DNA from 2 places in the Sedimentibacter sp. MB35-C1 genome. Region 2 is predicted to be linked to the other one. Evidence: riboswitches for the same ligand, from Rfam matches in the RefSeq annotation. Region 2 holds a riboswitch; the other holds the start of a gene.
What was found. Region 2 has a riboswitch for lysine ahead of dapA (4-hydroxy-tetrahydrodipicolinate synthase). Riboswitches for the same ligand answer to the same signal wherever they lie in the genome.

Region 1 (15,412 bases), 1.7 Mb from region 2:
TGCAGCAAGCTCGTCACGACCAGATATATTTAACTTATCGTAAATCTCCATCATAATATTTTTGAGTCTTCCCACGGAAATATAATGCTTCTCAGCTATTTTTGCGTATGGAACGTGTCGCGCCACAAGCATAGCAATATGGTATTCTCGCAGAGATAAAACAAGCGTGATGTTATCCTGTGCGAACTTATTATGAAAGGTAATCCAGTTCTTAGCAGTGCGATTATATTGGCTGATTATAGCGTCGTAATAGTCAGGAAATTCCTGCTTCAGGCACTGCTCAATCAGTCCGCCCAATTGGGTAATAACCTCTGCAAAGGGTGTAATAAACCCGTGAGGTAGACAAATACGCATAACCTCCAGGAGCCAACGTCTAGCCTCCTCTTCACGTTCGAGATGGTAACAGGCGATGGCGCAAGTTACTCGTAAATAGATATCGGCAAATGTGATTTCTTGCTCCGACGCACTTAAGGTCAATGCAGTTTGCGCCACGTTTAGCATGGCTTCATACCTGCCTACGCAAAAAAAATATCTAGCCTGCAAATAGGATGTGTAAGGCTTTTTCAACACCGATCGATCGCTAAAATCCCCTTCTTTCAACCAATCAGGAACCATATTGGGTAGTGTTGCACTTACAGCGACACTGGCAAGAGCTAACTCTGCAATGGCGACTATGTCGCTACCTCGATTAGTTTTTATGCATCTCTTGAGATAGCTTTCAATTTCCGTGTAAGCATGGTAATTTCCCAAACTAATGAATGCTGCAACTGCAATCAAGGATGATCGAAGCTTTGCTGCTTCATTCCCTTCGGCTCTTTGACAGCAGCGTATAGTTTGCTCAAAATCACCGCGCAGATAGGCAAGCTCGCTTTCATATTGCAGCTGATGTTGCTCCTCTTTTACAATATTTAAAATCGCATCGGGATTATGAATGGGCATCGGTACACAAGTGGCATCGATTAAACGTTCCAGATCAGAGGGTTCAGAAGACATACCATCTTGAATACGTTTTTTCTTTCTGCGTGGGTCTACAGGTTTTTCTGCATCGGCAGCAATCATCCAGGCTCTGCCAAACTTCTTGGTACCGGGAATTCGCCCCTGCTCACAAAGTTTCTGCACTCTGCGCAATGATATATTCCATTTTTCTGCCACTTCCTTGGCAGTGATATATCCCACATTTTCCATAACCCACTTCACCAACTTTCAATAATTTTAATCATCTTCATTATATACGCAATAGCGAATAGAATCAATTAGGATATAAAAAAATTTTACTAACATTAAACTCACTTTTTCTATTTAAATATTGAATGTCATCCTGGCACAATTTTTAAATGAGGACAGACGCTTTAACGCATCTGTCCTCATTTTATATCGTATTTATATTATATTTTCACAGAATCTCATCAATATCGTTGCAACCTGAGCACGAGTAGCACTGCCTTGAGGTTCAAGAGTAGTATTGGTAGTGCCCTTTACTAATTCTGCCTCACAAGCCCAGTCAAATGAGGTTTTAGCCCAACTGCTGATATCATCGGCATCGCTATAATTATCAATGCTTGCAGTTTATCTACATTATATCCTTTATACTTTGCATAATTATATAGACCCTCTTTTACGTCCGAGAAATTTATTTGTTTTTCATTCCTTCCTCTGTTACAGGATGAGTATAGCCGCCTGACATATTTTCACCTGTCAATGTACCAGAAGCACCGTCAATCTTGGTTCCTCCTTCGGTGCTGTTTTCATCATTGCGGTACCATTGATAGGTAAGTGTACCGCCGTCAGAAACTGGGTTCACACAGTTGTAGTCAGTTCTTTAATTATCTGCATAGGTGTTAACTATTTTTTTACTGCAAGACAATAATTTACATTATCAAACGCCGTCATAAGATGTGTAGGATTAACATGATTGTAGGCCTCAAAAAATTGTTGTGTAATTTCCAATGGTGTTAAATGCTCATAAATTAAAAATCCTTGTTTTAAAAGAGTTTTACCCATATCTTCGTACGAATAGCTTGCAAGCATCTTTTCATTTGCAGAACCTGCCAACAAAACCTGTTTTTTCGCACGCTCTCCTGCTTTCTCAGTATAACTATTATCATCAGGATAATCAAATACAATAGAACTCCCACTTGGTAAAATTGAGCTGAGCACAGTAATCAATTCCTCAAATGTTTGCTTAGAAAGATAATATGCAACCCCGAGAATACTGCAAAAGCTAATATAATTTTCATCAAATGCAGTATTTTGAGTCAACGCTGTCATCCACTGTTCAGTTGTAAAATCTGCTGCAATAAAATGAACATTATTTGGTATTTCAATCTTAGCTTCTTCAAGACGCATTTTCTTATCATTTGCAGTAGAAGGATGATCAATCTCAAAAATCTGTATTTTATCCGCCCAAGAAGGTTGACGATAAGCAAATGTGTCATAACCTGCACCAAAAATTAAATATTGCCTTGTTCCCATCGATACAGCTGTTTGAAGTGCTTTTTCTGCAAAAGCTGCTCTACCAAGCGGTGAAGGGGACAATTGGTTGTCTACTACCCATCTTAGAGCAGCATCTTTTGTTCCTGTAAAATTAGGATTGAAAAAACCAATACCGTCTGCCATACTTTTTGAAATTTGAAGATATTCTTCATCCTTCAAAAGCATCTTGGCAATGCTGTCATCAAAAATTTTAACTTTATTATTTTCAACATGGTACGCTCTTGAGAATGCACTAACAAGTGCCGTCATACTTTTTTGTTCCATTTTAAATCACCTCTTATACTTAATACACCTAAAATTCAAAAACTACAAGACTTGAAATTTTGCTCATTTTATGGTATAGTAAGTATAGAAAATTAATAAAATTTATTTACATTACATATTTTGTCACCAATTTTTATTTTAAAATTAAACTACAAAACAAACCTGCAAGCACATGCAATACCCCCGGTAAATATTACTGATATATTTTTCTTACCAAATTGTTTAATATTATAAACTATAATTCAAAACTTTAGTTTATATATCATAATTCTAAATCTTATTCTTCAAAGGTAATCTGTAAGCTCATCAAAAAAGCTCTCATAGCACAAGTCAATCTTTTGCCCCGCTTTTTATAAAAACAAATATCCCGCCTAATGTCTGAATCACCTATTTTGTAAAAAACAAGAGATGGATAAAAAGCAATATTTTTTATCAAAGTATCACTAATCAGCGCCAATCCTACTTCATTACATGCCATATTAAAGGTTGTAACCTGCTGGCTAAAGGATAAAATAATATTAGGTTTTATATTTTCATTTTCAAATAATTTAACTGATTTTTTATATGTATCTGTATCAGGTTTCATAAATATAAAGGGTTCATTTTTGACAAGGTGTAAAGGTAATATTGGTGTTTTTTCTAATAAATGAATATTTTTCAATATATCATTTTTCGTCAAACCATACGATTTTAATTGCTCATTGCAAGAAAACGATTCCGGTATAGCCAACAAAAGAGTTTCCGGTGTGTATTTAAATTCAACATATTTCTTAGAATTTATTTCACAAGCATCGATCAGTAAATCGATTTCCCCACAATATAGTTTTTCCAGCATTGGAGAAATATCTCCTTCTACAATATTCAATTTTATATTTGAATATTGCGATCTAAACTTTCTAATCTCCTTTGGTAACACATACGAAATCATAAAATTGCTTCCCCCAATAGAAAGATTTCCTGTATTACAATTATGAACATCTTCTAAATAGGCTTTAAAATCCGACTCCGCAGAAGAAATAGATTGCGCTACTTCAATATATTTCAATCCACATTCTGTTAATTTTATTGGATATGTACTTCTATCAAAAATAGGTTCTCCAATTTTTTCTTCCAAACGTTTTATTGTTGCGCTTAAAGAAGGCTGCGATATGTAAAGATTTTGTGCTGCCTTAGAGAAATTATGCGTTTTATAAACTTCTAATATATATTCTTTTGCAGAAAACAAAAAAAAACCTCCTTTTTATTTCAAATCTTTTTTTGAATAATATCATAATGTAGCATCTTTTTTTAATAATTTTATTTTATCAAACTTACGCTAGTGATACAACTTAATTATAACAGATCAATCTATTATCGAAAACTATGTAAAATATATAAATAAGCATCTATAAAATATATATACATATTTATATTATACAAAAACAAAGAGTTGTGCTAATCTGATTATATAAATTATAATAAAATTTTATTTAATTTACTAAAATTTTTGCTTCTATTTGACTATAACATTCCATGGAAAAAACAACTATCAAAATAACATCCAAGCAAAAGTAACTTTCAAAAAGTACAAGACTGGAGGTTTCGAATGAAAATTAGCAAAATCATAATTAATCAATTAAAAATACCATTAAAAAAGCCCTATAAATTATCTAAAGAATACGGCACATTGTTTGATTCTTCTATAATTGTTTTAGAAGTACATACTGATGAAGGTTTCATCGGTTATGGAGAATGTGATCCTTGGCCACTTTTTACAGGGGATACATCTGATACATGCACATTATTGCTAAGAAACATAATTTGTCCTTATTTAATTGGTAAGGATCCTACAAATATTAGAGAAATCCATAGATTAATGGATGCGCTCATCTTGAACAATCACATTGCAAAATCTGCAGTTGATATGGCGATGTATGATATCACGGGAAAAGCAACAAATATGCCTGTCCATAAGCTACTTGGCGGTAAATTAAGATCAGAAATAGACGTTATGTGGTCTCTCGGTGGTGAAACCCCAGAGGAAAGCGTTGCAGACATTTTAAGAATAAAAGAAATGGGTTATCGTGGTTGTATGATTAAAGTTGGCGGTGAAGATTATAAATTAGACGCCGCTCGTACTATTGCAGCAAGAGAAGCAGCAGGCCCTGATTTTATGCTAAACGCTGATGCAAACCAAGGTTGGGATGTAGATACAGCGATTCGTTATGGAAAACTGGTTAAAAATTGTGACTTAATGTTCTTTGAGCAGCCCGTTAAATATTGGGACGTAGACGGTCTTGCTAAGGTTCGTCGTGCTGTTTCTATGCCTATATCTGCTGATGAAGGAATTGTAAGTATGGCGGATGCAAGAAGATTAATTCAGGCTGAGGCTGTAGATATTTTCAGTATAAAAGTTACAAAAAATGGCGGTATTTTACCTGCTTCTGAATTATGCGAATTTTCAAAGGCAAATGGCATCAGACTCTTTTTTAACTCTATGATTGAAGAAGGCATAACACAAGCGGCCAGCTTAGCTGTTGGTGCAACTGCCTCAGCATTGGTACCCATGGGACATGCGTATTTCTCAGTTCAAAGAATGGCTGAAGACATTACAAATTTTAACAGACTAATCCGTCCAAATGGTACTGTTGAAGTTCCTGAATCACCGGGATTAGGTATCGAATTGAACTATACAGCAATTCAAAAGTACAAAGTAGCACAATATATAGTTATATAGGAGGTATGTAAAATGAATATTACAACAATTGCAATTATCATTGCGACACTTTTTGTTATTATAGCAACCCTATTGCCTACATTCATCATGAACCGAAAGAAAAAAACTTCTGAAGAAGATTGGGCGGTAGCAAGTAGAAGCCTTCCAATGTTTGTCGTTATTGGTACACAATTTGCCAGTATCATGGGTGGAGGTGTATTAGTAGGACATGTTGCAAGCGCTTACCGCAATGGTGTTGGTCACATGGTTTATGGCGTTTTAGTTTGCTCCCCCCTCTTAGTTATTATGTTAATCGCTAGATGGTTGAGACATAACAACTTTACAACGATCCCTGAAATTTTTGATAATTTTTGCGGTGAAAATAAAATTATTAAAGTAATTGCAGCGGTTATGACCATTATTGTTCCATTTGGTTGGGTAACATCACAAATTACAGCCTTTGGTAGCATTTACTCAGAACTAACAGGCCTAAATTATAATACTATTTGCATAATTTTTGCTATAGTTAGCTTGCTATTTATAATGCCTGCCGGTTTAAAAACCGTCGCTTGGACAGACTTCATTTTTTCTTGCTTTATTGTAGTATTTATGATTGCAAGTTTACTTTATGCTACAAATATGGCAGGTGGAACAACAGGAATTGTTAACAATGCAGAACCTCATTTAGTATCAATCGGCGGCTCTTTACAAAAAATAGGTTGGAGCACAATCTTCCTGTGGATATTTGCTATTCTTCCCGGTGGTGTTACAAATCAATTATACTTCCAACGTGTATGTGCAATGGAAGATGAATCGAAAGTAAATCGCAGCCTATTTATTTCTTTTGTTGTATCTTTAATCGGTTTCACATGGGCAGTTTATATGGGCATTTCCATCAACTCTGTTAACCCTAATATTGCAGACAACGGTCAGACAGGCTGGTTCATGTCTCAATTACCTCTGCCTTTACTGGCAGCGTTTGCCGCGCTGGTTTTTGCAACATTAATGTCTACTGTAAGTAGTGGTGTACAATCTGCTGTAGTTAATATTACACGAGACATTATCCCCTCATTTAAAAAAAATATTCCTCCTGAAAAGATGTTGCAAATTTCAAGAATGCTTTCAGGCGTAACAATGGTAGTAGCACTTTTAATGTGTCTTGTTTTTACAGATACATTAGGATGGCTAACCGTAACCTACGGTTTCTCTGCAGCAACCTTGCTTTGTCCTATTTATGTAGGCTATGCGTTTCGCAATAAAAATTTCATTACCTCTAAAGGAATTGGCGCAAGCATGATAGCAGGGGCAATTGGTGCAACAACCGGTTTGATTCTTAAAACAACCATAAATTATGCTGCAATCGGTGTTTGTTTATCATTTATAACATTAATCGTTGTAAGTGCAATGACAAGTAAGGTATCAAATAAAGTAAAAAATTTAAACCTTAACAACTAATTATTAAAATTTATAGAAAAAGGGTGATAAAAATGAAAGAACATATTGCAATTATTGGAGCGGGAAACGGCGGTCAAGCATTTGCAGGCTACCTATCTTTGCACGGTCACGAAGTAAAAATATTTGATATTGTAAAAGAAACTGTTGATATATTGAATGAAAAAGGCGGCGTTTTAATCGAAGGCAACAGCAATATAACCGGCTTTGGAAAAATTGCTTTGGCTAGTACAGATATTGGCGAAGTAATGGAAGGCGCAAAAATAATTTTAGTAGTATTGCCGTCTCTTTACCACAAAGATATGGCAAAGAAAATGATGCCTTATTTAAAAGATGGCCAATGTGTTGTATTAAATCCCAACGCATCATTGGGTACTGTTGAATTCAAGAAGCAGCTGGATGATTTAAATTGTACCGCAAACATTATGTTAGCTTGTACTGCGACTTTATTGTTCGCTTGCCGTGCTGTAGAAGTTGGACATGTTGTAATAGCAGGTCAAAAAACAAGTTTTACTGCATCTACATATCCTTCCAGCAGAAATGAAGAAGCAAAAAAGCTCTTTGCAGGTATATTGCCTCAATTCGATTTTTGTGAAGATATTATACGTGTAAGTTTAGATAACTTAAATGCATTTATGCATCCTGGCCCTACAATCTTAAATACAGGTAGAATTGAATCTAAAACACCTTTTGAATACTATCTGGATATGACTCCAAGTCAGGCAAAGTTTGTAGAAAAGTTGGATGAAGAAAGGATGGCAATCGCTAAAGCTTTCGGAGTAAACTGCATAACTCTAAAAGAAGAATATTCAGATATTTATGAAACTCATGGTGATACTCTCCACGAAGTTATTATTAATTGTGAAGGTTACCATGGAATCAAAGGTCAAACATCTTTGAATACTCGATACGTTATGGAAGACATTCCATGCTCTTTAGTTGCAATTCAAACAATGGGCAAAATTGCTGGAGTGCCTACTCCTTGTACGGACGCGATAATTGTAATTGCAAGAGCTATGATTGATGGTATTGAAGAAGGTAGAACTCTGAAAAACCTTGGCCTTGAAAATGTATCCAAGGAAAAATTTATTGCAATGTGTAGGGGTTAATTATCTAAAGCTTAGCATATTCTTCTATTTATAAAACAAAAAGTTTTTCAGCCTCCTTTAAGAATGAAAAACGTAAAAAGAAGGTTACCGTAATCTAATAGGTAACCTCTTTACTTTTAAATTATTTGTACATATAGCTTTAGTGTACACACTTTATGCACTGGTATTAACCACCTGGTTTATCTTTTATCGGGGTTTTTTATGCTTCGACTTTTGCCCTGTATATTTTCTGAACTACCACTAATGTTCCAATCATTAGAACAATGCCTATTGGTAATGCCATTACACTTTGTACAAAACCTGCGATAATGTATGTTACAAAGGAAACACCTGCAACTGTTAAAGCATAAGGAAGCTGAGTAGATACGTGATTAATGTGGTTGCACTGAGCTCCTGATGAAGCCATAATCGTAGTGTCTGAAATAGGTGAACAGTGATCACCACACACAGCGCCTGCAAGACAAGCCGAAATTCCTATAATAAGCATATCTGCAGATATAGTTCCACTCAAATTTACAACAATAGGAATAAGAATTCCGAAAGTTCCCCATGACGTACCTGTAGCAAATGCGAGGAAACAAGCAACTACAAAGATAATTGCAGGCAAAAGAAGTTTAAGCGCAGCCGCACTTCCTTCTACAAGACCAGCCACATAAGGAGCTGCTCCTAGGGCACCTGTCATTGAAGATAACGTCCATGCAAAAGTTAAAATAAGAATTGGCGGAACCATTGCATTAAATCCTAAGGTAATGCACTCCATAAAATCACTGAATGATAAAACTTTTCTTGCAACAATCCATATAAATATCAAAATCAATGATACCAAAGATCCCATTGGAAGACCAACTGAAGCATCGGATTTTGCAAAAGCTTCTACAAATGATGTTCCTGAAAAGAATCCTCCTGTATAAATCATACCGATTATACTACATACAATAAGTATAATTACAGGAAGAACCAAGTCTATAACTCCACCTTTGTCTGAGCTTGCATCCGGAACTGCATTTTCAAATGGCCTATCAGCAGTTGTAAACAAATCTCCCTTTTCTTTGGCGTTTTTTTCATGCTTAAGCATTGGACCGAAATCCATATCAGTAAATATAATGAACAAAATCATTACTATAGTAAGTAGTGAATAGAAGTTATAAGGAATAGCTCTTATGAATAATTCTAAACCATTGTAACCTTCTAAAACGCCTGATACTGCAGCAGCCCATGATGATATTGGAGCAATCATACATATTGGAGCAGCAGTAGCATCTATCAGGTACGCTAACTTAGCTCTTGAAATGTTATGCCCATCTGTCACTGGCTTCATAACACTACCAACTGTCAGGCAGTTAAAATAATCATCAATGAATATTAAGCAACCAAGACCAAAAGTAGCCCCCATTGCACCTCTTCTAGTTTTAATTTTTTTCTTAGCCCATTCACCGTAAGCTTTTGAACCTCCGGCTTTGTTCATAATTGCTACAATAATTCCAAGTACTACAAGAAATATAAGAATACCTACGTTCCAAGAATCAGCTAAACTGGCAATAAATCCATTAATAATCATTGTATCAAGCGCATTAACCGGATTTCCGTTTGCTACAAGTAAAGCACCTACTGCTATACCTATAAACAATGAACTATAAACCTCTTTTGTAATTAATGCTAAGGCAATAGCAATAATCGGCGGCAGCAATGCCCAAGCTGTTGAATATACAGCTGGAAGTGTTTCTTCTGCTTCATCTGCAAATGCTACAACAGTGAACAGCATACTTATTATCATAACTAATGTAATTACAATAAAAATGTGTCTCTTATTAAAATTCATTTTAAAATTCTCCTTTTCTGATGAGCAGGGTTATTTTTTTACACCAATACATTTATATGCAAAAAAATTGAGTCACCCTGACAAAGTATTTCTGCTAATTTTGATAAATCATGTGTCCTAAGCTGTATCCTAGGACCGTAATACTTATTTTCCCCTCCTAATATTCATTCCATCAAATATAATGCGTTAAGCAACTTCATTTTTCTTATTAGTAAATCTTACTCATTGCAAAAATCAAAAAAATGCCATGAGTAAGACTCATGGCATTTATTCCACATATTGCTTACCCAAATGTATTCCAGCACTCCTCGAACAGTCGGGTAAACTGCTAAAGACAGTGCCATGTATTTTTTACATGACCCCAATGTATATAAATAATATACATTTCGGCGACTGTACCTTTCCTTAATTAGTACTCTTTACAAGTCGCAGCCTCTGTAACACATTGTATTCAATTTAAGTAAATACTAACAGATATATCTGATAAAGTCAATGCATATTATGTGATTAATTTTATCAAAACACTGAAGGAAAAATAAAAGCAGAGAAAAGTCCCTCAAACAATTGTCTGAGGGAACATATAATATTCCTATTAAATTAATTTGAAATCTCTATAAACTATTGATTTCAACCCATTTTTCGTGATGCAACTAAAACTTATATGCTTATCGTGTTTTTCCCAAGCTGCTTAGATTTATATAAAGCTAGATCAGCTTTATGAAGAAGATCACTTAAAGAGTTCTCTTGAAAATTACAACCTGCAATTCCGACACTGATGGTATAATAAATTTTATGATTTAAGTATTGAACAATTCTTTCAGAAACGCTCTTTCGTAAATTTTCAGCAAAATCAAAAGCTTCCTCAATCTCCACGGGCAAAAGCACAACAAATTCATCACCACCGTGACGCCCAAAAACATACTTTCCTTCCAAAAAGGCTTGTACTGTATTGACCAAGTCCCTAAGAATCATGTCTCCCCCAAAATGACCATATGTATCATTAATATTTTTAAAATTATCCAAGTCGATAATTATTGCAGATACATTAGGATTGCTTTGGGAATATTTTTGCAATTGCGAATAAGCTGTTGTCATACCTTCGCGGTTATAAATGCCAGTCAGAGGATCAAGCTCCGCACGTTCTTTCAATAATGTTATGTCGGTCAAAACAAGAACGTACCCGAAAAATCTTCCTCCAGACCTCTCCAGCGTATGACGGGCTAATGAAATATATCTTCCGCTTTGTGATTTTGGAAGTTCGGCAGGCAAATCATCAACCGAAATATATAATTTTCCGGGGTGCTTTGGTTCACCAAGTATGCGTTCCAAAATATTAGAACCAATTTCAAGAGAGTCGTAATAGTCCAAATCATTCATCAGTTCTGAGGCACGTCTGTTATATTCGATAACATTACCATTGTAATCAATAACAATAATCCCCTGATCAATAACTTCAAACACTTTATTGAGAGCTATCGGCGTGATTCCAAGGAATCCGCCACTGAGAACCGCGTAGAACAGCAGCACAACACACGGAAGGTTTAAAACCGATATCGGTATAATGATACCTATATCACTTAATACTGTAGATTGTACAGTTGCAATGACAAAAGTTGCAAATATACTTATGATAATCAGCCACAACGGACGCCGCAGATTATTTGATACAGACCTCACAAAAAGTATAAGAATTACAACAGCTATCAAAGGAATACAGAAATTGAAAGCAACTAAGATTGACCCAATTGTTGTTGATTGAACAACAATTGCATGCCCGAACACAGTATCTGTTTGCAGTTCAACACTTATACGCATGATATGGTGGTATTGATCTGTAAAAATAAGAAGAACAGAAACTACTTGGACAACACTTATTATGTATGCAAGCACCCTCAATTTTCTATTTGCCGTGTATTCAATACTGAAATAAAATGTACACAGCGGAGTAAAAAAAACACCAATTTGTTGAATATTTCTTCCCCACAGCATCCATTCAAATGTTGATGCATTGACCTCAATTAAATTTCCTATCACCCATACCATAAAAAATACAACCATGGCAAACAATGCTGGCATGCCCATGATATTAAATTTTGCTCCTGTGTGTATTGCCAAAGCCATAAGCAACAAGCAAGAGGATATTAACAATATGTTTTGCAGTAACCCCATAGACGCCACCTTAGATTAAGTAAACAGTATTTGAAGTATTCGATATGTTTATCATTAAATTATATATTATTTCTACTACTCAAGCAAGAATATGTTAACGATTTTTTAAGCTGAATTTTATACCTTTTCACCGGTTGCCACGTCTTTGACTACTGATGTACTCATTATTAACTCGTTTAAGTAATAACTGCAATTTGATGCCATTCACATTATCAATAATCTTGTCCAGTTCTTGCCTTCTTGTCCGGATAGGAAGCAAAAAAGAGGCGAAGCCTATCGATATAAGCTGATCGAAGACTTCACCTCTTGGATTTCTTTATGTAGTTTTGCATTTATATTATTAAGTAAAAATTATACTCATAACTAATATTATCAATTATACATATATCTTCTTCTCAACGGGAATCCATATTTCACAGAAACAGTCTGCATTAGGCTCTTGGGAGTACAATTCAAAATCGGTATCATCAATCATATTATATTCTGAACTTGGAAGGAACTCTGAAAAAATTTTCCCCCATGTTTCGCCTATGCAATCTCCATTTTCACCAATACATTTAAATACAGCCCATAAAGTAGGATTTACCTCCCATATTGTATATCCTTCCGGCATATTACCACCATCAAATTCCATACCAATCCCATAATCAAAATATGAGCTTTCTTTTGAAATAGGTGCACAAGCTCCATAAATACTATGTTTACTAGTGTTTTGTTTTAGTATTTCAAATGTGCCATTGACGCCGCATTCTTTCCAAAAGTCTGGAATTTCGGTGTTTCCTTCTTCTGAAATTGATTCATTTCTAAACTTTTCAACCTTAGCAAGTAATTTAAATGGTTCTCTTTTTTCAATCCTATAATCCATAATAGTACCACCTTCCAATTTTATTTTAATAAGAAGTCGATTAAAGGATTTTAGCTTAATACCTGCACGCCTTGCTACATTAGGTGTAATGCCGTGAAATCTGGTAAATGCTTTTGTAAAACTCTCAGGTGACTCATAACCATATTTTAAAGCAATATCAATTACCTTTTCATCAGATATAGATAGTTCCTGCCCGGCCATAGATAATCTTCTATTCCTAATATATTCGTTAGCTGTAATACCAGTCACTAAGCTAAATGTTCTATGAAAATAATAGCTTGACACATATATATGCTTTGCAACATCTTCATAATTAATAGGTTCTAATATATGGTCTTCTATATAATCAATCGCCTTTTGCAAGTTTTGAATAAAATCCATTTTTCTCACCTCCATATATAAATTGTACTAAAGCATACCTATTATTTCCTATCCTAGATTGCTTTGATTTGTCTATTTAAATATTAATAACCTTTACTTCGTCATATTTCACAACAACTTTACCATAAAAGCTTAAATTCTTTCTAACAAAAATGCGAATCAATATTCTCACTCTCATTAAAATCATATCTTATCTAAACAGCCTAACTAACTAAGACATATCGTTGACAGCCGAAAGGTTGTGGGGATATGTGTAATGTCATGTACAAATGTATTTGACAAATAAACATTAACATATTTGTTTTCGTTTAAAGAATTTCAAATTCATTCTTATTAAATTTTAATAACCCCTCATCCCGCATATTAGATAACTCACGTGACAGTGCACTTCTATCTACACAAAGATAAAATGCAAGTCCTTCTCGGTTATAAGGTATTGAAAATCTTTTAGAATGATTTATTTGAATTTGTGTATTGAAAAATTCTAATAACTTTTCCCTTGTAGTACGTTTTGATAATATCTCCATTTTTTGATTCAGCATTATATTTTTTCTTGCAATCATTGAAAGCATATTTTCTATCATATTCCAATGAAATGCACAGGCATTATTACAAGTTTTGATGATTCGTTTACAATCAATAAACATTATTTCACAATTCTCAGTGGCTTGCACTGTGATAGGGCATTCATAAATATCAGCATATGCAAATGCTTCTGCAAAAATATCATTGATACCTAAATGAGAAATAATATTTATATTACCTTCTATATCTTCTTTTATTATTTGAATACCTCCTGACAAAACTATCCCAACATAGTGAACTTGGGCTCCTTGCTGTATTATCACATCCTTTTTTTTATAATAATTAACCTTTGCAGATAGGCAATTTAAAATTCTTTCCAAATCATTTAAATTAAAATTATTGAACAATTCATTATTTTGTAATTGCTTAAGATACTTCTTCATAATTCACCTCTTATGTGTTGCAAATGCAACCGACGTCTTATGTTCATTATACTATACTAAGATTATAAAAAACAAGGAGGACTTTAAAATGATTAGGAAAATAATAAAAATAGATGAAGATAAATGCAATGGTTGCGGATTATGTGTTACTGCCTGTCACGAAGGAGCCATTGGTATGGTAAACGGAAAAGCAAAGCTTCTTCGTGATGATTATTGTGACGGACTTGGTGACTGTTTACCGGCTTGCCCAACCAATGCTATCAGTTTTGAAGAAAGAGAAGCAGCAGCATATGATGAGACGGCGGTAAAGATGAATATGGAAAATAAGCAGCCTGAAAATTTGGCTTGTGGTTGTCCTGGTACTCAATCAAAAACGTTCATGCGTAATGTTATTAATGAAGCCAAGGTAGAAACACCTGCAACAATACAAACCCAATTGAACCAGTGGCCAGTACAAATTAAACTAGCTCCACCAAACGCACCCTACTTTAATAATGCTCACCTGCTAATTGCAGCCGACTGTACGGCATATGCATATGGCAATTTCCATAATGAGTTTATGAAAAACAAAATAACCCTTATAGGCTGTCCAAAGCTGGATGAAGGTGATTACAGCGAAAAGTTCACTGCCATACTAAAAATGCATAATATAAAGTCTTTGACAGTAGTAAGAATGGAAGTTCCATGCTGTGGTGGTATTGAAAATGCTGTTAAAACAGCCCTTCAAAATAGTGGGAAACTCATTCCTTGGCAAGTCATAACAATTTCAACTGATGGCAAAATTCTTAAAGCATAATTCATAAACCATTTATTTTTACACCTGCAAATGCTAGGACACCTAAATCTTGCGGGTGTTCTAATTTTTTCTATATCAAAAAGTAGTCTTAATTCTTAGTTTAGGCTATGGCAAATACATTTGTTTCAAAAAGTTTGCCCTGCATCCGTTTTAAAATAATTGTCACTTATTTTGCAAATTGCTTCCTTCGAAATTTCATCCTCATATATATTGATTAAAATATCTGCTTCAACAAAAATTTGAAAATCTATGACATCAATCTGTATATGTATGATGATGTCCTACAATAAAACACACTCTTGAAATTATAGTGTCTTCATAATCAAGCTTTTCAAGTAATTCCTTTGCTAAGCAGGGCCTTCAATTTGTTGATACTTTCCTCAACTCGAATTATATTTCTG
Region 2 (15,412 bases):
TGTTTTGAAAATTATGAAAGAAGAGCACTATTCAGGAACGAGAGGAATACTTCATTGTTATTCGAGCAGTGTTGAAATGGCAAAAGAATTTATTAAACTGGGGTTTTATATTTCTTTAGGAGGACCGGTTACTTTCAAGAAGTCAAAGACTCCAAAGCATGTGGCAAAAGAGGTGCCGCTTGACAAACTGCTGATAGAGACCGACTGCCCTTACCTTGCTCCAGAGCCGTTTAGAGGAAAAAGAAATGAACCTAAGCATGTTAAATTTGTTGCTGAGGAAATAGCACGTATAAGGGAAGTAAGCACAGATTTAATTGCGGAAAAAACAAAGGAAAATTTTTATAGGTTATTTAATTTAAAGCAGGAGAGTTAAGCTATGACATTGCTTCCAAGAAGTTTTTACGATAGGGATGCACGGTTGGTGGCAGAAGATTTAATAGGCAAGGTGATAGTGCGCAGTTATGAAGACAATGTTATTAAGGTAAGAATAACAGAAACCGAAGCATATATTGCCGATATTGATAAAGCAAGTCACGGATATGGCGGAAAAGTAACTCCTAGAACAAAAGTGATGTTCGGACCACCTGGTTATACATATGTTTATTTTATTTATGGAATGTATTACTGCCTTAATTTTGTTACTGAAAGGGAAGGGGTATGCAGCGCGGTGCTTGTGCGCGGAGCCGAACCGGTAGAAAATATACAGCAGATGTGTATTAACAGATACGGAAGGTTAATGGATGACATTTCAAAATTACAGTTGAAAAATTTATGCAATGGACCTGGGAAGTTGTGTAACGCTTTAAGAATTACAAAGGATCATAATGGCATCGATTTGTGCGGCGGCGAAATATATGTGGAAGATGATGGGTTCGAAGATTTTAGCGTCAACAGAACTAAAAGAATAAATATCGATTATTCAGAGGAAGCAAAAGATTTTCTTTGGAGATATATTATTTGTAAATAATTGTTGACAAATTTGTTAAAAATAAATATAATTTGATTATCAAAATAAATTGAGGTGGTTTAATGAGCAATCATGATACTCTGAATGAAATACTTGTTAGGCTTTTTGCAGATGTTCTGGATATAGAAGAAAAATGCTTAAAAGTCGGTGATTTTTCAGATCTATCAATATCTGAAATGCATGTCATTGATAACATAGGCATGGGCAGGGAAAGGACTATGTCGGATACTGCCAAGGATTTAAGAATTACATCGGGAACACTTACGACTGCTGTAGATAACCTTATTAAGAAAGGTTATGTAGTCAGAGAACGGTCGATAGAAGACAGAAGAGTGGTTAAAATTAAACTGACCGATAAGGGAATTGCCGCATACAAATCACATGAGAATTTCCACAAGGATTTGGTTATTAGCGCTCTACAGCAGCTTGACAGCAAGGAAGAAGAGCTTTTAATAAAGGTTTTATCCAACATAGATATATTTTTCCACAATAAATACAAGTTTTAGCACAGTAGAAATTCTAAATTATTTAGGGTTTCTGCATTCAAATACTTTTATTATCAAAAAATTTGATTATGAAAATGTGAGGTTAGCATGGGTATTAGAATAGTTATAGACAGTACTTCAGATGTTACAGAGGATATTATTAAAAAACATAATATAAAAATGGTTCCTTTGACTGTAAATTTTGGAGAGGAATCATATATGGACAAAATTGAACTAAGTTCTACGGAGTTTTTTAAAAAATTAGTTAATGCCGAGAAGCTCCCTACAACTTCTCAGGTTTCTCCCGGAACTTTCGTGGAAACTTTCAGTGAAATACTTCTTGAAGGGGATCAGGTTTTAGGAATATTTCTTGCTCCTGAATTAAGCGGAACATATGATTCTGCGCGAATAGCAAAAAACATGATAGGCAGTGATAACATACGGATTATAGATTCAAAAAGCGTGTGTCTTGGAGCTTTTGCCTTAATATTGGAAGCAATAGAATTAGTTGAGCAGGGTAGACAAATTGACGAAATAGTAGAAGAGTTGGAAAAAGCAAAAGAAAAGATAGTTGCTGTGGCTGGGCTTGATACGCTGAAGTATCTTGAAAAGGGAGGAAGGCTTTCAAAGGGGCAGGCAGTAGTAGGGTCGCTGCTGAATATTAAGCCCATGCTTGAAATCAAGGACGGAAAGCTAGCAGTAATCGAAAAAGTAAGAGGTAAGAATAAAACAATAAAGTGGTTTGATGAATGGATTGAAAAGAACGAGTTTGACTTATCGGATAAAACTTTGCTTTTATTCTATGCTCAAAATTATGACCAGTTGAAAATATTGAGAGAGACTTTGGAGTCAAAATATAAAATCAAAAATATTATTGAACAGGAAGTAGGTGCGGTTATAGGTACGCACTCAGGTCCGGGAGTTCTTGGATTAGGATTTTTAAACAAATAGCAATACATTTCTAAAAAGTCTGCCATAAGTAGAATGGCAGACTTTTAGCATCTTAGTGTGTCCCGGGTTATATTGCCTTAAAAAAAGGGCGATACATTATGACAATTTTAATCACTCTGCATCACCCACATGATTTATTTAATAGTTAATTCAGTTTTGTCTTCATCATTGATTGTAACAAAAACAGAGCTGTTTTCTGTTATTTCTCCTTTTAAATATGCTTCAGAAATTTCATCCTCAATGTATTTTTGAATAGTTCGTCTCAAAGGACGGGCACCATACTTTCTATTATATCCTTTTTCTAGGATGAAATCCTTCATTTTATCAGACACATCTATTTGGATTTTCTTTTCTGCTCCTATTTGAATAACTTCTTTTAACATAAGTTTAACTATTTGGGCAAGTTCTTCTTTTGATAATTCGCTGAATACAATAATATCGTCTATACGGTTTAAAAATTCAGGTCTAAAAGCCTGCCTCAGAGCATCTTTTACTTTTGCTTCCATTGCCTCATATTCTTTGTTTTCAAAGCCTATTCGGTTTGCTTTAATTGTTGTACCGGCATTTGAAGTCATTATAATAACTGTGTTTTCAAAGTTAACTGTTCTGCCTTGATTATCTGTAAGCCTGCCGTCTTCCAATATTTGAAGCAATATATTGAATACATCTTCGTGTGCTTTTTCTATTTCATCAAGTAATATAACAGAATATGGTTTTCGTCTGATTTTTTCAGTTAAAAATCCTGCTTGATCATAGCCAACATATCCAGGAGGCGCTCCGATTAATTTAGAAACTGTGTGTTTCTCCATGTATTCTGACATGTCAAGTCTTATAATTGTATCTTCATTTTCGAACAGTTCATATGCCAGAGTTCTTGCAAGCTCTGTTTTTCCTACACCTGTAGGACCTACAAATATAAAGGACGAAGGCTTTTTTCTTTTTCTAAAGCCTGATCGATTTCTTCTTATGGCTCTTGCGAGACTTGATACAGCAGGATGTTGCCCAATAACTCTTTTATGAAGTCTGCTTTCAAGGTTAATTAGCTTTTCAGCTTCAGCTTCATTTATTTTCTGAACAGGAATTTTAGTCCATGCTTCAATTACATAGGCAATATCTTCAGTCGTAAGCTGCACATTCTCACAATCCATTGCAAGATCCTTAATCTTTGATTCAACTTTTAATTCATTTACTTTAAGTTCGGCTGCTTTTTCATAATCATCATTTTCGGCAGCGTCTTCTTTTTCTTCTCTTATAGATTTCAATTCTGATCTTAGTGCCTCAAGTTCTACTAATCCACTGTTTTTAAGGTTAGCTCTGGAACCTGCTTCGTCTATAACATCAATAGCCTTGTCAGGTAAAAATCTGTCTGTGATGTATCTTTCAGACATTAATACTGCCTGTTCAATTACTTCGTCGGATATTTTCACATTGTGATATTGCTCATAATAATCCTTTATTCCTTTAACAATCTCAATAGAGTCGCTAATAGAAGGCTCGTCTATCATTACAGGCTGGAATCTTCTTTCTAATGCACTGTCCTTTTCTATGTGTTTTCGATACTCATCCAAAGTGGTGGCTCCGATTACTTGAACCTCTCCTCTTGCAAGAGCAGGCTTCAATATATTAGCAGCATTCATGGCGCCGCCCTCAGCTTCCCCTGCACCCACAATGTTGTGTACTTCGTCAATTACTATAATTATGTTGCCGGCTTTTTTGGCTTCATCAATTATTGCTTTCATACGAGATTCAAACTGTCCTCTGAACTGAGTTCCTGCCACAACAGCTGTTAAATCAAGAAGATAAATTTCTGTGTTGAAAAGCTTAATTGGAACTTTATGTTCGGAAATTCTAACAGCAAGCCCTTCAGCTATTTTGGTTTTGCCCACTCCTGGCTCACCTATTAAAATAGGGTTATTTTTAGAGCGTCTGTTTAGGATCTGTATAACCCTGTCTACTTCTCTTTCTCTTCCGACAATTCTGTCCAGCTCTCCATATCTAGCCTGCTCAGTCAGATTAGTACCGTAAGTATCAAGGTATTTTAATTTTTTTCGTTTAACTTTCTCTTTTACCTTTGCTCCGGAAGTGCTGCTGCCTTTTGCAACATCCATTTCATTTTGTGCTTCTTCAGAAGGTTGAAATCCATTGTTTGAATTGGAAATGCCAGAAAATGCCGAATTCATTAAATTCATAATGGAATTCATATTTTCATTGTCATCGCCTTCTACATCTTGTGTTAATTTCTCTAAATCCATATCTCCTATAATTTCTGTGAGCTGATTATTAATATTTTCAAAATCCTCAGGTTTCATTCCACCCTGTCTCATGATTTGTTCCATAGGTGCCAGTCCTTGTTTTTTTGCACATGGAATACATAGACCGGTAGTCTGCATCTTGCCTTCAATTATTTTATTAACATATATAACAGCTACATTTTTTTTGCATACTGAACATAACATTTTTTTCATCTCCTATATTTGCAATACATAGTTTATAATTAACTATAACGAGTAATTTTATTTCTATAATACGTTTATTCACATTTTATTATTTTCCATAATTAATAGCTATACAAAGTCGATTATAATATACTTTTCTTAAAAATGCATTAAAAAATTTGCATTGTAACAGAAATTAAATATTTATATGTCAAATAATCATATTTATTACCGATTTAAGGAATTATTTCATAAATCCTCATATTTTTGTTTTACAACCTTAGTTTTTTTGCAATTATTGCAATATCTTATATTATTATGAAAATAAATTATTTATATATAAACTTTTTATTGACATATTTCACATAAGGCAATATACTGTATAGAAATTAAATATTTTCATGGGTATATTACAGAGGATGCGAAGATCAATAGTAAAAGAACAACTTTGAAAGGGTGATTCGCCGAAGGGTTTTCCCTGGGCTTACGTTTAAGAGATGTAATACTGTTTTTATAGGATGCTTCCCAATTCTATAAAAGAGAGCTGTAATGTGCTGGGCAGAAGGTTCAGTGTTTTTTGCAAGCGTCTGAGAGCCCTTTTGCTCTTATGTCGCTTTTTTTATTATCATTTTTTAAAAAGCGGCATGAAAATTATTTATAAAAAAATAATTTTATAAGGAGAAAAGAAATGATAGATTTTGTAAGAGGCTGCGGAGTGGCATTGGTAACGCCGTTTTCAAATGGGAAAATTGACTATAATACCCTGGAAAAACTTATTGACATGCATGTTGAACTGTCAGGATCAATTATTGTGGCAGGAACAACAGGAGAAGCATCAACACTTACCGATGATGAATATCATGAATTAATTAAATTTGTTGTTGACAGAGTTAACAAGAGAATACCTGTTATTGCGGGTGCAGGAAGCAACTGCACATCTTCAGCAATTAAAAAAGCTAAATTTTGCGAAGAGGCGGGTGCTGACGGATTATTGATAGTAACTCCGTATTACAACAAAACTACTCAAAACGGTTTGATAAATCACTACAGATTAATTGCAGAAAATACAGCGCTTCCCATAATTGTTTACAGTGTTTCAGGAAGAACGGGAATGAATATAGAGCCAAGTACAGTATTAGAACTTTCAAAGATTAAAAATATTGTTGGAATTAAGGAAGCCAGCGGAAATATAAGCCAGGTTGCGGAAATTATAAGGATTTGTCCTAAGGATTTCTTTGTTTATTCAGGAAACGATGATATGGTTATTCCTTTGATGGCCTTGGGAGGTCATGGTGTTATCTCAGTAGTTGCCAATATAATGCCGTCTGAAACTAAAAAAATGGTTGATGACTTTAAAGATGGAAGGCTTATCGAGGCGAGAGATGCTCAGGTTGGTATGAATGGGCTTGTTAATGCCTTATTTATTGAAACAAATCCTATTCCTATTAAAGAAGCAATGGGTTTGATGAATATGTGCAGTTCTGAGGTGAGAGAGCCTCTTTACAGAATGTCGGAAGAAAACAAAGAAAAACTGATTAGTGAAATGAACCGCTGCGGTATTATTATAACAAGCGGCGCAGGTAGAAGGTAAAGATATATGAATATAGTTATATGCGGTATCAACGGTGCTATGGGGAAGGTTTTGGTAAAAGAGGCCAAATCATATGAAAATATAAATGTTATCGGTCATCTTTCACCGAGAAATGGTTATTTAGGTCACGATATAAATGAACATGCAGATGTGGTAATAGATTTTTCCAACCCTTCCAATTGTAAATTTTTAATAGATTATGCTGTTAAAAATAAATGTGCTTTGCTGATATGCACAACCGGATTTACCAATGAGCAGAAATCTGAAATGAAAAGGGCAGGGGAAAAAATACCTGTGCTTTTGTCCTCAAACACCTCATTGGGTATAAATGCGCTCAGAAAAATAATTAAGTGCATATCTGCTGAACTAAACAGCTTTGACATAAATATTATAGAAAAGCATCATAATAAGAAAATAGATGCACCTAGCGGTACTGCCAAAACAATTGCCAAGGATATAATGAAGGCAACCGGAAGAGATTATGTAGATACACTTGCGATGAGAGCCGGCACAATTCCGGGAGAGCATACGGTTATGTTTTCCGGTGTGGATGAAATACTTGAAATAAAGCATACGTCATTTTCGAAAAATATATTTGCAAGAGGAGCCTTGGAGTTAGCTTCGAGGCTCTCCTTAAAACAGAAAGGATTTTATAGCACAGAAGACTTTTTTTAAAATGGCAAAAATAAATATGACAAGTGAACTAATTTTATTGACACGAATAGGTGATTTACAAGAGCAAATAAAAAAATCAGATTAAATATGGAGGCAAAAATGTTTTTACAAGACCCATACCAAATAGCAAAGTATATAAAAGATGCAAAAAAATCAACACCTGTTAAGCTTTATATTTCAGGGGTTACTATAAATTTGAATAATTATAACATGAAAATTTTTTCGTCAGGGGATATGGCCATCTGTATAGGAGAATATGGAGATGCTCAGAGGCTTTTATCAGAAAATCCTCAAATAATAAATTATCATTTGGAATATGATAGAAGGAACTCTGCTATTCCGCTTCTGGATACAAATGAAATAAATGCAAGAATAGAGCCGGGAGCAATTATACGAGACATGGTAGAAATAGGCCGGGATGCAGTTATTATGATGGGAGCAGTTATCAATATAGGCGCTGTAATAGGTGAAAAAACTATGATTGATATGAACGCAGTTGTCGGAGCAAGAGGAACAATCGGTAAAAACGTACATGTAGGGGCAGGATCAGTTATTGCCGGAGTTCTGGAGCCGCCAAGCAAGCAGCCCGTTATTATTGAAGATGATGTTTTGATTGGTGCAAATGCAGTTGTTCTTGAAGGAGTAAAAGTTGGGAGAGGTGCAGTTGTTGCTGCAGGAAGCGTAGTGACAGAGGATGTGCCGGAAGAGGCTGTGGTTGCAGGCAGCCCTGCAAGGGTAATAAAGTATAAGGATAGCGGGACAACGGAGAAAACAAAACTTCTTGATGATTTGAGAGGCTAACCATGAATGACGAAAGATATATATTAAAAACCTACAACAGGCTGGACTTAGAAATAGACAAAATAAGAGGAAATTATATCTATACGAAGGATGGCAGAAAATATCTTGATTTTTTTTCCGGAATAGCGGTTAATAACCTTGGATATGACAGAGATGTAATAAAGGCAATGACTGATAAGATGCAGGACTATACCCATATTTCCAATTATTTTTATGATTCAGACAGGGATGAGCTGGCAAGGATTCTAATAGAAAGTTCAATGGAAGGAAGAGTTTTTTACACCAATTCCGGAGCTGAAAGCACAGAAGCAGCTCTAAAGCTTATCCGTAAATGGGGAAAAGAAAACAAAAAAAATAAAATACTTACAGCGAAGAATTCTTTTCACGGAAGAACTACAGGGGCTCTGGCTCTCACAGGACAGAAAAAATACCGCAAGGATTTTGAACCATTAATAAGCGGTGTTGATTATTTCACGTTCAATGATTCTGAAAGTCTTGCTTCAATGGTTGATGAAGATACAGCGGCTGTATTTTTGGAAGCTGTACAAGGTGAAGGCGGAGTAATACCCTTGACTAATGAATTTGTTGAGGAATTAATGAAGCTGAAGAATAAATATAACTTTTTACTGGTTATGGATGAAATACAAACAGGCTTAAGGCGATGCGGAACAATGTTTGCGTACAAGAATTACAACATTAAACCCGATCTGATTCTGCTTGCTAAGTCTTTGGGAGGAGGGCTTCCTCTGGGAGCGGTGATAGTATCAAAGCATCTAGAAAATGTTTTGAGCGTAGGTGATCACGGTTCAACGTTTGGAGGTAATCCTGTTGCGTGCGCAGGAGGACTTGCTGTCCTTACAAAACTGACAAATCCGATTTTTGCGGAAGCAATAAAAGAAAATGCTTCCTACCTTTATAAAAAACTATTCTCTCTTAAAAAATCCTATCCTGAAGTAATAAAGGATTTAAGGGGTATTTCAATGATGCTTGGACTTGAAGTCGGAGAATATGCACTAATGATTAAGGAAAGAGCAATGAAGGAAGGAGTTCTTATAAATATAACAGGGGGTACAGTCATAAGAATAATTCCTCCGCTTACAATAACATCAAACGATATTAATTTATTTATAAATGTATTAGAAAAGATTGTATCAACAATTTAATGTGTTTGAATTGCGGACATGTGTTTTAAAAAAGTTGACATATTATTGGAACTGTGTTATTGTAATAAAGTTATATTTTATCAGGCATTGATAAAGGAGGGAAAGACGTGTTAAAGGTAGCAAAATTCGGAGGTACTTCAATGGCTGATGCAGATCAGTTCAGAAAAGTGAAGGCAATAATAGAAAGTGAAAAAAATAGAAAATATGTAGTTGTTTCTGCTCCGGGAAAAAGGTTTAAGGAAGATAATAAAATTACTGATTTATTATATTTGACTAATGCACATATTAAATTTTCGGTACCATACATGACCATATTTAATATCATTGAAGATAGATTTAATTCAATAAAGGAAGAATTAAAATTAACGATAGATCTTAAAAAAGAATTTGACACTATTAAAAAGAATCTGGACAACAAGTGTGATGAGGACTATATTGTAAGCAGAGGCGAATATTTAAGTGCAATGCTTTTAGCAGATTATATGCATTGTGATTTCATCGATTCGAAGGATATTATTTTCTTTAACTATGATGGAACCGTCAATATAGAAAAAACAAATGAAGAGCTTAAGAAAAGGCTAGAAAATTCCGAAAGAGCAATTATTTCAGGGTTTTACGGTTCATATCCTGACGGCAGCATAAAGACATTCTCAAGGGGAGGATCAGATATAACGGGTTCAATAATAGCCTCTGCCATAGGAGCGGATATTTATGAAAATTGGACGGATGTTTCAGGTTTTATGATAGCTGATCCGAGAATTATAAAAAATCCAAAACAAATAAAGAGAATAACATATCAGGAGCTTAGGGAGCTGTCTTATATGGGGGCTTCCGTACTTCATGACGAAGCTGTTTTCCCTGCACGCCAAGCAGGGATTCCAATAAACATAAGAAACACAAATGAGCCCGATAATTCGGGAACAATAATAGTCGGAGACGAAAAATCATATGAAGGCAACGGTGATGACCATGTAATTACAGGTATAGCCGGAAAGAAAAATTTCACGGTTTTCTATGTTCATAAGGAACATATGGCAAATGAAATTGGCATCATAAGAAGAGCTCTTGAGGTTTTTGAGGATAGAGGAATTAGCATTGATCATATACCTTCAGGCATAGATAGTTTCTCAATAGTGCTTCCTACAGAGAGTGTTGAAAGAATAACCCACGAATTGGTAGAGGAGCTAAAAGAAAAATGCATGGCAGAATATGTTCATGCTCATAAAAACTTGAGCCTTGTAACTACAGTAGGCGTCAAAATGGCTTTCAAACCGGGTATTTCCGCAAAGCTGTTTAATGCATTGGGCGAAAATAACATCAATATACGCATGATCGATCAAGGATCAAGCGAAATTAATATAATAGTTGGTGTTGAAGATAATGATTTTGAAAAGGCAATAAGAGCAATTTACAATGCTTTTGTAAAATAAATTCAGTAAAAAATAATTTAGGGCGCCGAAAGCGCCCTTTATTGTGCTATTTCAAATATCCTCCCAGCATTGTTTTGATATCATTGACTGTTATATATGCATTTGGAGTTGTTTGCTTTATAAGCTTAACTGCTTCAGGTATCTTTTTTCTCTTTAACTGAATAAATAGAAGAGCCTTTTTATTATCATTTTTACCTTTGCCATCAATAATCGTAACTCCATAGCCTTGTTCGCGCAGAATTTCAGCCAGCTTTTCCCCAGTTTCGGCAGCTACCACAACCTGAATTGACGCAAGCCCTACGGCTATTTTAGATTCTATTGTAACACCGATATAATTTCCAAGTGAAAATGCTGCTGCATAAACAAGAGCTTTAAAAGGGTCTTCGGTTATATTGTTAAGTACAGAGCTTACCACTACCAACCATATTGTTATTTCTATAAATGCAAGTATGGTTCCTTTTACTCGCTCACCTTTGTTAATGTATACCAGTCTGATAGTAGAAACAGAGACTTCCACTATCTTAGCGCAAAATATAATGATATACAAAAGAGGACCACTCATGTTCATTAAAAACTCCATATTTCACCTCATATTGTTTGTTACCGATATTCTACTTTATTTAGGAAATATATGCAATAGATAACTTTTGCCACAAATTAATATTGTTAATTAATTAAAAATAAGGTAAAATTCAAGTTAGATACAGATATATAAAGCAGCTGGGGGAGCCCTCAAGCTGGAGTCATCATTATGGTAAGGAGAAAAACATGCGATTGAGATACGTTCCCGGTCAGTATCAGTATTTAAAGGACTGTGAAAGAGTGATTACTGAACCGGAAAGTGCAGGACATAAATTAAATGAAGTATTTAAAAATGATTATCCTATACATGTGGAATTAGGATGTGGCAAAGGAGGGTTTTTAAGAAAAACTGCGTTGAAAAACCCTCATGTAAACTTTTTTGGATTTGAAAAAAGTGTTAAGGTTGCATATAGATGCGCAAAAGCTGTCTTTGAAAATGACCCGCCAAACTACTACATTGTTTATTCTAACGGAGATATATTAAAAGATGTTTTTAAACCGAAAACAATTGAAAGAATTTATTTAAATTTTTCAGACCCTTGGCCAAAACCTTCGCATTACAAAAGAAGGCTTACACACAAAAGTTTTTTGGATGTATATAAGTTGGTTCTTACAGATAGCGGAGAAATACATATGAAGACAGATAATAATGATTTGTTTGAATATTCTGTCGAGCAATTTAAAGAAAACGGTTGGGGATTTCTTATGATTACACGAGATTTGCATGGAAGCTCTTATCTTGAAGACAATGTTATGACCGAATATGAAGAGAGGTTTATAAATGAAGGTAAAAAAATTAATAAGCTTATTGTGAGGAAGACAAATGAATAAAGTAATGTTTGCAACAATATATTTAATTTGTATAAACCTAATATCATTTATTGTATTTTTTATAGATAAAGAAAAGGCTAAGAGAGACAAGTGGAGAGTTAAGGAGAAAACAATGCACACATTAAGCTTCATAGGAGGCGTATTTGGCAGCATTGCTGCAATGAAGTTATTCCACCATAAAACAAAGAAACGAGGATTTGTTATAATTACAATTGCTGCACTTCTTTTTAATATATATGTATATTATGAGATATACAATTATATCATTATGCTGTAATATAAAGAATTGAAGATTTGTATAGAATTGTAACTTTTTAATTTTTAGCGCACAAAAATTTTTATAAATTGAAATAGAGGTGATATTTTGAAAAAAGTCAATAAAACAAATGCTATGAGAATTTTAGACTCTATTAATATTGATTATGACTACATGAGCTATGAAAGTAACGATGGAAATATTGACGGAGTTTCGGTGGCCCATAAAACAGGTAAAGATCCTGAAACAGTGTTTAAAACACTTGTAGCAACAGGACACAGCAAAGAGTTGTATGTCTTTTGCATTCCAGTTGAATATGAACTTGATTTGAAAAAGGCTGCCAAGGCATCCGGCGAGAAAAAAATAGAAATGCTTCCGTTACGTGAACTTACCAAAAATACAGGATATGTCAGAGGAGGATGCTCTCCTATAGGAATGAAGAAACATTATAAAACATTTGTGGATGAATCTGCACTGTTGCAGGATAAAATTCTTGTAAGTGCTGGGGTAATAGGCACACAGATTATAATTAAGCCTGATGACCTGGTAAAAGCAGCGGAAGCTTCCTATGCGGATATAATTTAGGAAACATAGGCGAATATTAAAAAAAAATATCGGAGAACAAATGGAACTAAACATAATATACGAAGACAAGCATATACTATGTCTTGTTAAGCCTCAAGGCGTACCTTCGCAAAGCGATAAATCAAATGACGAGGATTTGATGACTGCAGCGATGAAATATGTACAAAAAAAAGACAATAAGATGTATTTAGGGTTGGTGCATAGACTTGACCGTCCGGTAGGTGGTCTGATTATTTATGCAAAGACGGAATTTGCAAATAAAGAGCTTTCTAGGCAAGTGCAGATGAGAGAAACACAAAAAGAATATTTGACAGTTGTTTGCGGCAGCGGGGAAACTGAAAAAGCAATTCTTCTCGAGAATTATTTGAAGAAATTGAAAACAATCAATATGTCAAAGGTTACAGTGCAGGATGATAAGCAGGGAAAACTTGCAAAACTTGAGTATCAAGTGCTCGACTCTGTGGAAACTGAAGAATATGGCACACTGTCATTGCTTAAAGTAAAATTATATACAGGTAGGCACCATCAAATTAGAGTGCAGCTTTCAAATGCTGGCTTGCCTATATGGGGAGATAATAAATACAACAAAGTTTTTGTTAAGAAAAAGGAATTTACTCAAATTGCTCTTTGGTCACATAAGTTTGGATTCAAACATCCTAAGACAAAGAAGGTTACAGAGTTTGTTTCGGAACCGTCTGCATATCCATTTACATTGTTTATGTTATAGGCAATTTAAAAAATATATTTTAGTAAAGCATAGTAAGGGCAGTTAAGATATAGGCTTGACCGCCTTTATTTTTAGTAAAAAACAATTATATTAAATACATGATATACCGTATAGCAAAATAGTGTTATAATATAGGTAATTTATTATTCAAGAAAGGACGGTAATATTATGGAATATCGAAACGCTTCTTTAAGAGACATTGCTTCAATATTACTTCTTCAGAAAAAATATCACGTATCTACAGTGAGCGAAGAAGACAAACAAGATGGATTTGTTACAACTTTATTTTCTGAAAAACAACTTAAAGATTTGATAGAAAAAGAAAACGGGCTTGCAATAGCATGCCATGGTGAAAGAATTGTTGCGTATGTTATGGCAGCTTCATGGCAGTTTTGGGAGCCATGGCCTCTTTTTCAAAAAATGATAGCAGATTTGCCTAATACAAGATACCTGGATACGGTGCTTTCAACGAATAATTCTTATCAATACGGACCGGTATGTATAGACAAAGAATACAGAGGCACTGAAGTTTTACCTAATCTTTTTGAATTTTCAAGATTGCAGATGAAAGAACGGTTCCCTATACTAATAACATTTATAAATAAAATTAATCCCAGATCATTTAAGGCTCATACTGAAAAACTGTGCCTTGATGTAATAAAATCATTTGAATTCAATAATAATCAATATTATGAATTGGGATATGATATGTCTAAGAAAACTAGAGGCTCTAACCTTTAATTGTATTCCACAATTGAAAAGTAAATTTCGGAGGAATTTATGAAGCGAAGTGACGGCACATTGGTAAAATCACTAAATCCTTTTATGAAAGTTATTCCTTATGTTATGGAAAAGCGCAGCGATGCACAGAATTTTTCTAAGCAGGTTTTTTGTGCAGATACAATTGACCGGTATATTGCAGAGAAAAAAGAACAAGGCTTTAATATCAGGTATATGCATTTATTTATAGCTGCTTATGTTCGACTTATTGCTGAAAGACCTCAACTAAACCGGTTTGTAATGAATAGTAAAATCTATCAGCGAAACGGCATTTTTGTTTCTATGGCTGTTAAGCGATCTCTGAGGGATGATGGGGAAGAAACTACGGTGAAATTAGAGTTTACCGGTCAAGAGGATATTTTTGCTATAACTGAAATAATAAATCGAAAAATATCTGAAGCAATATCATGTAAAAAAAATAATGATACAGATAAATTGGCGAAAAGAATAATGTCAATGCCGGGATTTGTTAAGAAAACTTTAGTCAGAAGTATAAAATTAATGGATAGGTACAATATGCTACCCAAGAGCGTTATTATGGCCAGTCCCTTTCATACGTCAATGTTTTTTACTTATTTGAAATCAATAGATACAAATTATATTTATCACCATCTTTATGATTTTGGAACAACAGGTATTTTTGCTGCTTTAGGCAAGACTGTGAAAATGCCAATGGTAGAAAATGATAAGATTGTTGTCAAAAAGTGCTGCATAATAGGTTATACTTTAGATGAGAGAATTTGTGACGGCTTATACTTTGCTAGATCGCTTAGATTTCTGGAAAAATATTTTAATAATCCACACCTCCTCGAAATATGCATCAATGAAAAGGTTGAGCATGTTAAATGATGGATTTTAAGTAAAGAGATGATAGTAAGGAATAATTATTTATTTAGACTGAAATGATATGCTATATTAATTTGAAAGGCTGAAATATGATTTTAACACTTGAAAATATCAGCAAAAGCTTTGGACTTAAGCCTTTGTTGGACAATGTAAATTTATATATAGAAAGTAATGATAAAATTGGTTTTGTTGGAATAAACGGAACAGGTAAATCAACTCTGCTAAAAATTGCTGCACAGATTGAAGAGCCTGACAGCGGAAATATTGTTTACAGAAATGGCGTAAGGGTTGGTTACCTTCCCCAGGT

Region 1: linked by a shared signal. The riboswitch ahead of RBQ61_RS15190 (Na+/H+ antiporter NhaC family protein) and the one ahead of dapA (4-hydroxy-tetrahydrodipicolinate synthase) in region 2 are both predicted to bind lysine.

Annotation. Positions count from the first base shown of each region.
Region 1 covers NZ_CP133188.1:3,121,977-3,137,388, forward strand. Annotated here, with positions in the region: gene RBQ61_RS15155 (helix-turn-helix domain-containing protein) at 1-1,185, opposite strand, end outside; gene RBQ61_RS17670 (S-layer homology domain-containing protein) at 1,381-1,557, opposite strand; gene RBQ61_RS15160 (hypothetical protein) at 1,631-1,801, opposite strand; gene RBQ61_RS15165 (class I SAM-dependent methyltransferase) at 1,843-2,757, opposite strand; gene RBQ61_RS15170 (LysR family transcriptional regulator) at 3,035-3,982, opposite strand; gene RBQ61_RS15175 (mandelate racemase/muconate lactonizing enzyme family protein) at 4,343-5,473, shown strand; gene RBQ61_RS15180 (sodium:solute symporter family protein) at 5,486-6,907, shown strand; gene RBQ61_RS15185 (NAD/NADP-dependent octopine/nopaline dehydrogenase family protein) at 6,940-8,013, shown strand; gene RBQ61_RS15190 (Na+/H+ antiporter NhaC family protein) at 8,213-9,832, opposite strand; lysine riboswitch at 10,124-10,278, opposite strand; gene RBQ61_RS15195 (diguanylate cyclase) at 10,490-12,001, opposite strand; gene RBQ61_RS15200 (AraC family transcriptional regulator) at 12,378-13,247, opposite strand; gene RBQ61_RS15205 (Crp/Fnr family transcriptional regulator) at 13,556-14,215, opposite strand; gene RBQ61_RS15210 (ATP-binding protein) at 14,304-15,011, shown strand; partial or broken gene RBQ61_RS15215 (HD domain-containing protein) at 15,117-15,412, opposite strand, start outside.
Region 2 covers NZ_CP133188.1:1,210,360-1,225,771, forward strand. Annotated here, with positions in the region: gene RBQ61_RS05550 (TatD family hydrolase) at 1-373, shown strand, start outside; gene RBQ61_RS05555 (DNA-3-methyladenine glycosylase) at 377-967, shown strand; gene RBQ61_RS05560 (MarR family winged helix-turn-helix transcriptional regulator) at 1,030-1,473, shown strand; gene RBQ61_RS05565 (DegV family protein) at 1,561-2,403, shown strand; gene RBQ61_RS05570 (ATP-dependent Clp protease ATP-binding subunit) at 2,538-4,868, opposite strand; lysine riboswitch at 5,244-5,393, shown strand; gene dapA (4-hydroxy-tetrahydrodipicolinate synthase) at 5,527-6,429, shown strand; gene RBQ61_RS05580 (4-hydroxy-tetrahydrodipicolinate reductase) at 6,436-7,104, shown strand; gene dapD (2,3,4,5-tetrahydropyridine-2,6-dicarboxylate N-acetyltransferase) at 7,204-7,905, shown strand; gene RBQ61_RS05590 (aspartate aminotransferase family protein) at 7,908-9,068, shown strand; gene RBQ61_RS05595 (aspartate kinase) at 9,176-10,498, shown strand; gene RBQ61_RS05600 (DUF2179 domain-containing protein) at 10,545-11,078, opposite strand; gene trmB (tRNA (guanosine(46)-N7)-methyltransferase TrmB) at 11,267-11,911, shown strand; gene RBQ61_RS05610 (DUF1294 domain-containing protein) at 11,904-12,188, shown strand; gene ybaK (Cys-tRNA(Pro) deacylase) at 12,276-12,752, shown strand; gene RBQ61_RS05620 (RluA family pseudouridine synthase) at 12,793-13,479, shown strand; gene RBQ61_RS05625 (GNAT family acetyltransferase) at 13,648-14,220, shown strand; gene RBQ61_RS05630 (2-oxo acid dehydrogenase subunit E2) at 14,260-15,108, shown strand; gene RBQ61_RS05635 (ABC-F family ATP-binding cassette domain-containing protein) at 15,195-15,412, shown strand, end outside.